One region of the [Pantoea] beijingensis genome, then DNA from elsewhere that is predicted to be linked to it. Evidence: predicted binding sites of a transcription regulator. Region 1 holds the regulator's gene; the other holds the start of a gene.
What was found. The regulator LexA, encoded in region 1, represses DNA repair genes until DNA is damaged. The targets are predictions, from matches to a motif close to TNCTGTATGTACATACAGNA.
Positions count from the first base shown of each region.

Region 1 (5,045 bases):
TTTTGTTGCGCCTTTTCGTGGGGTATTTTTTTACTGCGTGCTTCATCCTCTACCGCTTTAGCAATAGCTTTCGATTTTAGCAAGCGCTTAAATAACTCCTCGCGCACCGGCAAACGCGGACCTACGGCCGCCAGACGCTGCCGGGCAAAGTGCATCCGCGCGACGCGTGCCAGCTTTTGCGCGATCGTCTTGTCGGTACCATGTTCCGTTGCCATATAGCGCAAGGAAACCATTGGAGAGAAGCGAACGAAACTGTCTCGCCCAAGCCACAGCACGGCAAAGAATTTTTGCACGCCATTTAATACGCGCAAGTGCGGTGTTTGTTCGCCCTGTACTTCGCGGCCAGGCGCACGGCCAAACATCACTGAAACCGGCACCATCTGTACGTCAAGATCGGGATTGCTTCGATGCAGATCCAGATACTCATGGAAAAGCTTTACCGATTCCAGATTAGGTACAAAGTAGGGGAACACGCGTGGGCCTTCATGAATAAAGACATGACGCGGCAATTCCGTCCCATCTATCTCCAGCGGTTCCAGTGGATCGGGCAGATTATGGATACGGCACTGCGCTCGCAGTGCAAGGAGATCGGCCTTTGAATCATAAGGCAACACATACATAATAGGGTGCGAGGTATCGAGCCCCAGTTCAGCTACCGGATCGGCCGGAATAGCCTTGCTCTTCACCAAAAATGAGAGCGGTAAATTCAGTAACTTATAATAGAAATTACGCCAACCTGACATAGATAACATGAAGCCTCTTGTTAGCAAAGCGCGGCAAGCATACCAGAAAGTGCCACCAAGATCTGTGGCATTGCAATTTGCGCATCATCCCCAAATTGACGTTAAACATCTCAAAGGGTTCAATTAATATGGCAAATAACGTAACGGGTTTGACTCGTATCATCAAAGCAGCGGGTTATTCCTGGCAAGGATTGCGCGCAGCATGGCAGCATGAAGCCGCGTTTCGACAGGAGTCGATAGCGGCGCTAATCGCGATTGTGATTGCTTGCTGGCTCGAGGTTGATGCCGTAACTCGCGTGTTATTAATTGGTTCCGTGCTGCTGGTTGTGATCGTGGAGATTCTGAATAGTGCCATTGAGGCGATTGTTGACCGCGTTGGTAGTGATTTCCATCCTCTCTCCGGCCGGGCAAAGGATATGGGCTCTGCTGCGGTCCTGTTAAGCATTCTGCTTGCCCTCTTCGTCTGGATAATGTTGCTGTGGCCACTTTTACGATAGCCTGCTCAAAATTCCACAAATCGCTGTTTTTTTGACTCATTTAGGTTTTCAAGCCACAAATACCTGTATATACTCACAGCGACTGTATAAACAACCAGGGGGCGGAATGAAAGCACTAACAGCAAGGCAGCAACAGGTTTACGATCTGATTCGTGATCACATTAATCAGACTGGTATGCCGCCTACGCGTGCGGAAATTGCTGCGCAACTGGGTTTCCGTTCCCCTAATGCTGCGGAAGAACACCTGAAGGCGCTGGCACGCAAAGGCGTAATTGAAATTGTTTCCGGTGCTTCACGCGGTATTCGTTTGATGATGGAAGACGAAACGGGTCTGCCACTCATTGGTCGGGTGGCCGCGGGCGAACCGCTTTTGGCGCAGGAGCATATTGAATGCCACTTCCAGGTGGATGCTGGTTTATTTAAACCGCATGCTGATTTTCTGCTGCGTGTTAGCGGTATGTCCATGAAAGATATTGGTATCATGGACGGCGATTTACTTGCGGTGCATAAAACGCAGGACGTGCATAACGGACAGATTGTGGTTGCGCGTATTGATGATGAAGTTACCGTTAAGCGATTGAAAAAACAAGGAAATACGGTTCAGCTTTTGCCAGAGAATAGTGAGTTTCAACCAATTGTTGTCGACTTGCGTCAGCAATCTCTGACCATTGAAGGTTTGGCTGTTGGGGTAATTCGTAACGGTAACTGGTTATAAAAGTAGTGCAGCTTGCACGCTGATGGTATCGGCGTGCGTTTGAGTGGATGTTTTTGTATCCGTTGCATCCGTTCACGCATCCTCCAATAAAAGGGCATTTCGCGTTCTGAATGCTTATGCGACTCTTTTCCGTAGCTGATAAAAATCTGTGGCGTCTTGCACTACCGATGATCCTGTCAAATATCTCTGTGCCATTATTGGGCCTGGTTGATACCGCCGTTATTGGTCATCTTGATAGCCCCGCGTATCTTGGCGGTGTGGCTATTGGTACGACCGCCACCAGCTTTCTGTTTATGCTGCTGTTATTCCTGCGAATGAGCACGACAGGATTAACCGCGCAGGCATTTGGTGTGGGCAATAAACCCGCGCTGGCACGTGCGCTGATGCAACCTTTATTCATCGCACTGGTTGCCGGGGCATTTTTTGTCCTGTGTAAAGAGCCCTTAAGTCATCTGGCGATCCGTATCGTGGGTGGTAACGGTGAAGTGCTCTACCAGGCTCATCAGTTTATGTCGATAAGGTGGCTAAGCGCACCGGCAACGCTGGCGAATCTTGTGATACTGGGTTGGTTGCTGGGGGTGCAGTATGCGCGTGCGCCGGTGGTATTGTTGGTGGTCGGCAATCTGGTCAATATTCTTCTCGATTTGTGGTTTGTAATCGGGCTGAAGTGGGGGGTGGCAGGCGCTGCTGCTGCAACGGCTATCGCCGAGTATGCCGCTTTAGTGGTCGGGTTATTGATGATTTGGCGCGTGCTCAAACTGCGAGGTATTTCACTGTCGCTACTGTGCCGCAGCTGGCGTGGCGATTTTTCTCGCCTGCTGCGCCTGAATCGCGACATCATGTTGCGATCTTTGCTGTTACAACTCTGTTTTGCTTCACTGACTATTTTGGGTGCACGTTTGGGGAGCGATACCGTTGCGGTGAATGCGGTCTTATTGATGTTCCTCACCTTTACCGCCTATGCTCTCGACGGATTTGCCTATGCGGTGGAGGCCTATTCAGGGGAAGCATATGGTGCCCGTGATGGCAGTAAGTTGCTCAAAGTATGGCATGCCTCTTGTCGGCAAGCGGGATTAGTTGCCCTCTTTTTTTCACTGGTCTACGCCCTGATCGGGGAGTGGATCGTTTCGATGCTGACATCATTGCCGTCGTTGCGCGAGCTGGCTGGGCACTATCTGATTTGGCAGGTGGTTTTACCGTTGATTGGTGTCTGGTGCTATCTACTGGATGGCATGTTTATCGGCGCGACGCGTGGTAGTGATATGCGTAATGGCATGGCGGTTGCGGCATTGGGTTATGGCCTGACGCTGCTGACATTGCCGTGGCTTGGGAATCATGGGTTGTGGCTGGCGGTGATGGTGTTTTTGATGCTTCGGGGGATAACACTTTGGTGGATCTGGCACCAGCATTGGAAAAAAGGGAGTTGGTTCCCCAGCTGATAGACGTAATGCTGTTTTCCATCCGTTGATGATGGGTTCGAATATTGCTAATGCATTCAGGATGTTGTGCTTATTTTTAGTTTCTATTTTGGGATTTTTATCTGCCTTTTCGTCTCATTGCAATAATATGAACTACAATTAAAACTGTAATCAGCAAGTAGACAGCGTTTTCCTCCAACGGAAAAGCGTTCTCTGATATGTAACACCAGAAGCTGTTATCACCTAAGGTAGAGGAATTGAACATGAATAGAGACGAAGCCGGCGGTAACTGGAAACAGTTTAAAGGTAAAGTGAAAGAGAAATGGGGCAAGTTGACCGATGATGATATGACCGTTATCGAAGGTAAACGCGATCAACTTGTCGGAAAAATTCAGGAACGATACGGATATGCGAAGGATGAAGCGGAGAAAGAGGTCAACGATTGGGAAACAACCAATAAAGACTATCGCTGGTAGACGCATATGCCTGTTGTATTTGACGCGGCAGCGTTTTTTATCCGTCTCGGCGTCATTGGCTCTATAGAGAACAGCGTAAGCCTCAGGACGTTACGTCGTGGCTGTATATAGCGCTGTTTAAGCCTTTCAGGACGATGCTCCTACCCAGGCACACGGAGGTGCCGTTTAATATTTCTTCTACTTCTCTGGCGAAGAGTCATTTCTCCCTTACTTACGCTTTATTCGCTAAATGTACCCCTACGCTCCCCCCCACAATGTGGGATCGACGCCGATGCCGATAGTGGCTAGCGACCGCGTTTTTTGCTCACTAAACTATGATCGTGCTGACAATTATCTTGCTGAGCGCAAGACTCAACTTCAACGCAGCCGGCACATAGCCCGTGAGCTTCGATAATACTGTGTCTCAGGTTAAAACCGGACTGATGTGACAGTATTTGTAAGATATCTTCAACGCCCTGAGCATGCCTTTCATCAACTGAACCACATCGGTCGCATATTAACATGGCTGAAGTATGCCGGGGTTCCTCGACATGGTGACAAACTACATAGCTATTATTCGATTCAACGCGGTGAATAAATCCTTGTTCCAGAAGGAAATCAAGTGCGCGATAGACGGTAGGTGGCTTGGCTTGAGGTTCTGAAACGCGCAGCAAATCGAGGAGGTCATAAGCGCTGATAGCTCCATTTTGTTCGCTCATTAATCGTAGGACTTCCAGGCGCTGTGGTGTCAGACGCACATTACGTTGCTGACAGAGTTTCTCAGCCTGTGACAGGATCTGTTCAGGAAGAATAGGACTCATAAAAGATCTCCGCGCCGAAATGAGATGTTATCTTATCACGTACGCAAAAAAACACCGAATGCTACAGGATGCGCTCATACAGTCAACTCGCCGTGATCCTGTTCGCTCGTTGGTAATACCCTACATCGGCCCAATCACTCAGATGCGACTTAATTTCTGCAGGGTACTGAGGCGTGCGATCCGCACCTTGGCTAATTCTGTGATATCCTTGCACACATAATCGTCATTTATTAACCTCCACAGAGTTATCTTTCTTCATGACCCATAATCCCCCTGCAAACCGCTTTTCCATCGCTCCCATGCTTGACTGGACAGATCGCCACTGCCGTTATTTTCATCGTCAGCTGACACAACAGGCGTTGCTTTATACCGAAATGGTGACAACCGGCGCGATCA
Region 1 is NZ_CP071409.1:3,729,863-3,734,907, reverse strand. It holds gene plsB (glycerol-3-phosphate 1-O-acyltransferase PlsB) at 1-743, opposite strand, end outside; gene J1C60_RS16910 (diacylglycerol kinase) at 872-1,240, shown strand; gene lexA (transcriptional repressor LexA) at 1,347-1,955, shown strand; gene dinF (MATE family efflux transporter DinF) at 2,072-3,394, shown strand; gene J1C60_RS16895 (CsbD family protein) at 3,637-3,849, shown strand; gene zur (zinc uptake transcriptional repressor Zur) at 4,134-4,649, opposite strand; gene dusA (tRNA dihydrouridine(20/20a) synthase DusA) at 4,907-5,045, shown strand, end outside.

Region 2 (5,045 bases), 1.2 Mb from region 1:
CGCCGGATGCAGGCTATCGTAGAGGCTGGCTACGCGCGTATTGTTACGATCAACCGCCAGCAGATACTGTGTCAGGTCGTTGGTTCCCACTGAGACAAAATCAACGCGGGAGGCCAGATGAGGGATCATAAACAGCATTGATGGCACTTCAATCATGATACCGATACGCGGCTTCGGGGTTTCGTAACCCAGCATCTCTTCAACTTCACGCCCGGCCCTTTCTATCAACCGTTTCGCATCATCTATCTCATCAATACTGGTGATCATCGGCAACAAAATGCTCAAATTACCCGTTGCCACATTGGCTCGCAGCATGGCGCGCACCTGAACCAGAAAAATTTCGGGTTGGTCAAGCGTCAAACGAATACCGCGCCAGCCCAGACAAGGGTTCTCTTCGCTGATAGGCATATAGGGCAATTGCTTATCGGCCCCGATATCGAGAGTACGCAGCGTGACAGGCTTATCAAGGAACAGCTGCAGCATGCCCTGATATTGTGCCACTTGCTCTTCCTCTGAGGGAAAACCACTTTGTAGCATAAAAGGGATTTCCGTGCGGTAAAGACCAACGCCATCCACCCAACTGCCTAGCGCTTTTTCATGTTCCGCACTCAGACCAGCATTCAGCATCACCTGTACACGCTCTCCGCTCTTCAATGCGCCCGGTTGCTCTACAAGATCTTCCGCCAGCTTACTGAGTTCGTTCTCTTCAACGATCAACCGCTGATATTCTTGCACCAGTACCGGTTCAGGATCGATAAGCAACTCACCGCGATAGCCATCAACCACCAGCAACCGCTTGTTAAGTAACTCAGGCTGAATATCGGCCCCCATAACCGTGGGGATCCCCATCGCACGAACCAAAATGGCGGCGTGAGAATTGGAAGCTCCGTCGCGAACGACCACACCCGCAAGGCGATCCTGCGGCAGTTCAGCAAGGGTCGTCGCCGTCAGCTCATCAGCGACTAAGACGAAACGCTCAGGCCATGTATTGGGTCCCTGAAGACTATCGTCGAGATGGAACAGTAAGCGTTGTCCGAGTACGCGTAGATCGCCAGCCCGCTCACGCAGGTATGTGTCCTGTAGATTCGCAAACTGTGCGGCGAACTTCTCAATTATTTTTTTTACCGCCCACTCGGCAACGGAACCCGCGTCAATTTCGGCAAACAAATCTTTTTTAAGCCGGGCATCGCTAAGCAAGTGTGAATAGAGGTCAAAGATCGCCGCACTCTCTTTCTGGACGCTGGCAGTGAATCGTTTACTGAAGCGACGGAACTCATTGGCCGCTTCTCCCATCGCGAGTGTCAACCGCTCACGCTCGCGTTGGGTATTCAGCGTGGATGCAGCAAAAACATGATCAAGCGATGGTTGCGTGACATCAACCCAACCCGGCGCGACAGCAACACCCGGCGCTGCGGCTAAAGCACGAATACGCGTCTGACGGAACTGGCCAAAAAGCTGATGCAGTTGTGACTGAGAAAGAATGGTCGCCATCTGTGTCGCAAGGGTTACCAGGAAAGATTCTTCACTTTCATCGAATTGGCGATGCTCTCGCTGCTGAACGACCAGCACCCCCAGCAACTGACGCCGCGTAATAATGGGCACGCCGAGGAAAGAACGGAATCGCTCCTCTTTTACCGAAGGGATATATTTAAAGCTAGGGTGTTTTTGCGCATCGGCAAGGTTGATAGGCTCTGCCAGACGACCGACCAGCCCCACAATCCCTTCATCAAAAGCCAGCGCAACCGTGCGATCGCGCGGCTTTTTCAGCCCGCGCGTTGCCATCAGATAGTAGCAGCGGCGATCGTGATCAGCGAGATAGACCGAGCAAACTTCGGTATCCATTGCAAAACATATCTCGTTAACCAGAATCTCAAGCGCTTCGTTCAAGCGTGGCGCACCTGCCACTTTCTCTACAATTTCGCGCAACTGAGTGAGCATAATCTGCGTGGCTTAACCTCTTTTCCGTCGATAAGCAGGCGCATTGCGCTGCACAGAACTCTCCTGCAACGGCATTACCACGCCAGAAAACTCTTTCATCACGCGTCGATAAACATCGCGTTTAAAAGAGACAACCTGGCGTACCGGATACCAAAAACTCACCCATCGCCAGCCGTCAAATTCTGGCGTACTACTGGTTTGCATATTGATATCTGCGTCATTGCACATCAACTGCAGAAGAAACCACTTTTGTTTCTGGCCGATACAAACCGGCTTTGTGTCCCAACGCACCAAACGTTTTGGTAACTTATAGCGTAACCAGTTACGGGTAGAAGCAAGAATACGAACGTCTTTCCGGTGTAGTCCAACCTCTTCGAAAAGTTCGCGGTACATCGCCTGTTCCGCCGTTTCGCCGGGATTAATCCCTCCCTGCGGAAACTGCCAGGAGTGTTGTCCAAAACGCCGAGCCCACAACACTTGTCCCTGCCTGTTACAGATTACGATACCAACATTCGGGCGGTAGCCATCATCATCGATCACCGGACTACCTCAATATAAAATCTGGATGGCCTGATTGTTTCATACTCCTTACAGGCGGTAAACCACTGGTTACGGCTGTACCGCGCGAATAACAATGGGATAACTCACAGATATAAGCAAAGTTATAAACAGAAGGGGGCCTGAAAAGGCGATCTTATTCACGTTTTCTGTGGATAGGTTTGTGCAGAACTCGGTACATAGCAGGGTAAAACTTTCCATTCAGCTGATAACACGGTGAAAAGAAATATAAATTAAATATTTAAAATCATAATGTTAATATAGTTACCCACTAGAAATCGGCTCTTACTTTAGCCGATATATTTCCCACCTCGCGTCCACTGGCGAAAGATCGAGCGCCAGCATTTTTATCCACAACATATCCCAATAAGTTATGCAAAAAAACCGCTAATTACCGAAAAAAGCCGCCCGTCAAGGCTGTAAATGGAAACAGTATTGTTGTAAAAATTGAGTTATCCCATATTTCTGTGGATAACCGGGGGTAAGATCCTGTTCATTGTCGATGACAACATGGGAAAACTCTTTCCATTTTGCGCATATTACTCATGGGAAACGGTTAAAAAAGCATGATTTATCATGCTATTATTAATGTCTTACTCCCAGTACATTTCGTTTGCTTACCATTGATATAATGTTGTGCGTTTTTTAACCCTACGTCAGGAAATGTGATGTCGATTGATTTTCCCGCTATTCCCCCACCCAAAAATGAAAGCGAGCTGCTGGCGCGGGCCCAGAAATTAGCAGGCTTCACTCTCGGCGAGCTGGCGCTAAAAGCACAAATACGAATCCCTGCGGATTTAAAACGCGAAAAGGGATGGGTGGGAATGCTGCTGGAAATGCATCTGGGAGCCAGCGCTGGCAGCAAGCCAGAACAGGATTTCGCCCATATTGGCGTAGAACTTAAAACCATCCCTATTGATGCTCAAGGTCGGCCGTTAGAGACGACCTTCGTTTGCGTTGCCCCCCTGACGGGCAACAGCGGTGTAACCTGGCAAACCAGCCACGTACGTCACAAGCTGGCAAGAGTATTATGGATTCCGGTTGAGGGTGAACGTACTATCCCCCTTGCTGTGCGCCGGGTTGGCGCTCCGCTACTCTGGAGTCCCAATCAGCAAGAGGAAGCACAGCTTCAGCGCGACTGGGAAGAACTGATGGATCTGATCGTTTTGGGACAGGTAGAACGTATTACCGCGCGCCATGGTGAAGTTTTGCAGATCCGCCCCAAGGCCGCGAACAGTAAAGCGCTAACCGAGGCTATTGGCGAGAATGGGCAACCCATCATGACGCTGCCACGCGGCTTTTATCTCAAGAAGACTTTTACCGGTCCATTGCTGGCGCGCCACTTTTTACTATAAATGTCTCACATTGATAAATATGATGAGTATAATCATCGTTTACCTTTCGTTTAGGATGCGATGTTAGAATGTTTGATTGGATTGTAGATCCCAATGCCTGGCTAGCCCTCGGAACGCTTACCATTCTCGAAATTGTTCTGGGTATTGATAACATTATTTTCCTCTCTTTGGTGGTAGCAAAGCTTCCAAAGCACCAACAAAACCGGGCCCGTCGTCTTGGTCTGGCCGGCGCAATGCTAATGCGCTTAGGGTTACTTGCTTCTATTGCCTGGGTTATACGCCTGACGACCCCTCTGTTTTCCATCATGGAGCATGCTTTTTCCGCCCGCGACCTTATTCTCTTGTTTGGCGGTCTGTTCCTGCTGTGGAAATCCAGCATGGAGATCCATGAGACCATTGAAGGTGGCGAGGAGGAGCATAAAACTAACGTTCACTCTTTCTTCGGCGCTATTGTGCAGATCATGCTGCTGGATATTATTTTTAGCCTTGATTCCGTCATTACCGCAGTCGGTCTTTCCGATCATCTGTTTATTATGATGGCAGCCGTGGTTATCGCTGTCAGTGTCATGATGTTCGCCGCAAAAGCCGTCGGTGAGTTTGTTGAACGTCATCCATCTGTAAAAATGCTGGCGCTGGCGTTTCTGATTCTTGTTGGATTTACGCTGTTACTGGAAAGCTTCAATATCCACGTGCCAAAAGGTTATATCTATTTCGCGATGTTCTTTTCTATGGCGGTGGAGAGCCTAAACTTGATCCGTAACAAAAAAAACCCGCTTTAGACAAAGTCAATGGCGAGCGATGCTCGCCATCTTTTTTCAGAATGGTACGATTAACACGGCACGAGGAAATATTTATTACTACACTAGTAAGCCGAACGGGTTTTAAGGGAGAGAGTGAATGAAGTGGACGTTAAGTGCAGCCGCGATAGCAATGGTATTGATGCTCAGCGGATGTAGCAGCGATTATGTGATGGCAACTAAAAATGGCGAGATGATTATGACCGAAGGCAAGCCGGTTATCGATAAGGATACAGGTTTGGTAAAATATGTCGATCAATCCGGCCATGAGTTACAAATCAACGGTGATGAAATCTCTACCATTATTGAGCGATAGTGATTTGAGTCTTGCCTGCTGCGATGGTTAAAGGTGGTAGGCTGGCTCCGTAAACGCAAGTCCTGATAAATCCCCTCTTCC
Region 2 is NZ_CP071409.1:854,025-859,069, reverse strand. It holds gene ptsP (phosphoenolpyruvate--protein phosphotransferase) at 1-1,938, opposite strand, end outside; gene rppH (RNA pyrophosphohydrolase) at 1,951-2,478, opposite strand; gene mutH (DNA mismatch repair endonuclease MutH) at 3,165-3,851, shown strand; gene J1C60_RS03885 (TerC family protein) at 3,920-4,630, shown strand; gene J1C60_RS03880 (YgdI/YgdR family lipoprotein) at 4,749-4,964, shown strand.
Region 2: a site for LexA is predicted at 2,912-2,931, ahead of mutH (DNA mismatch repair endonuclease MutH). Genes of this name have one in related genera too.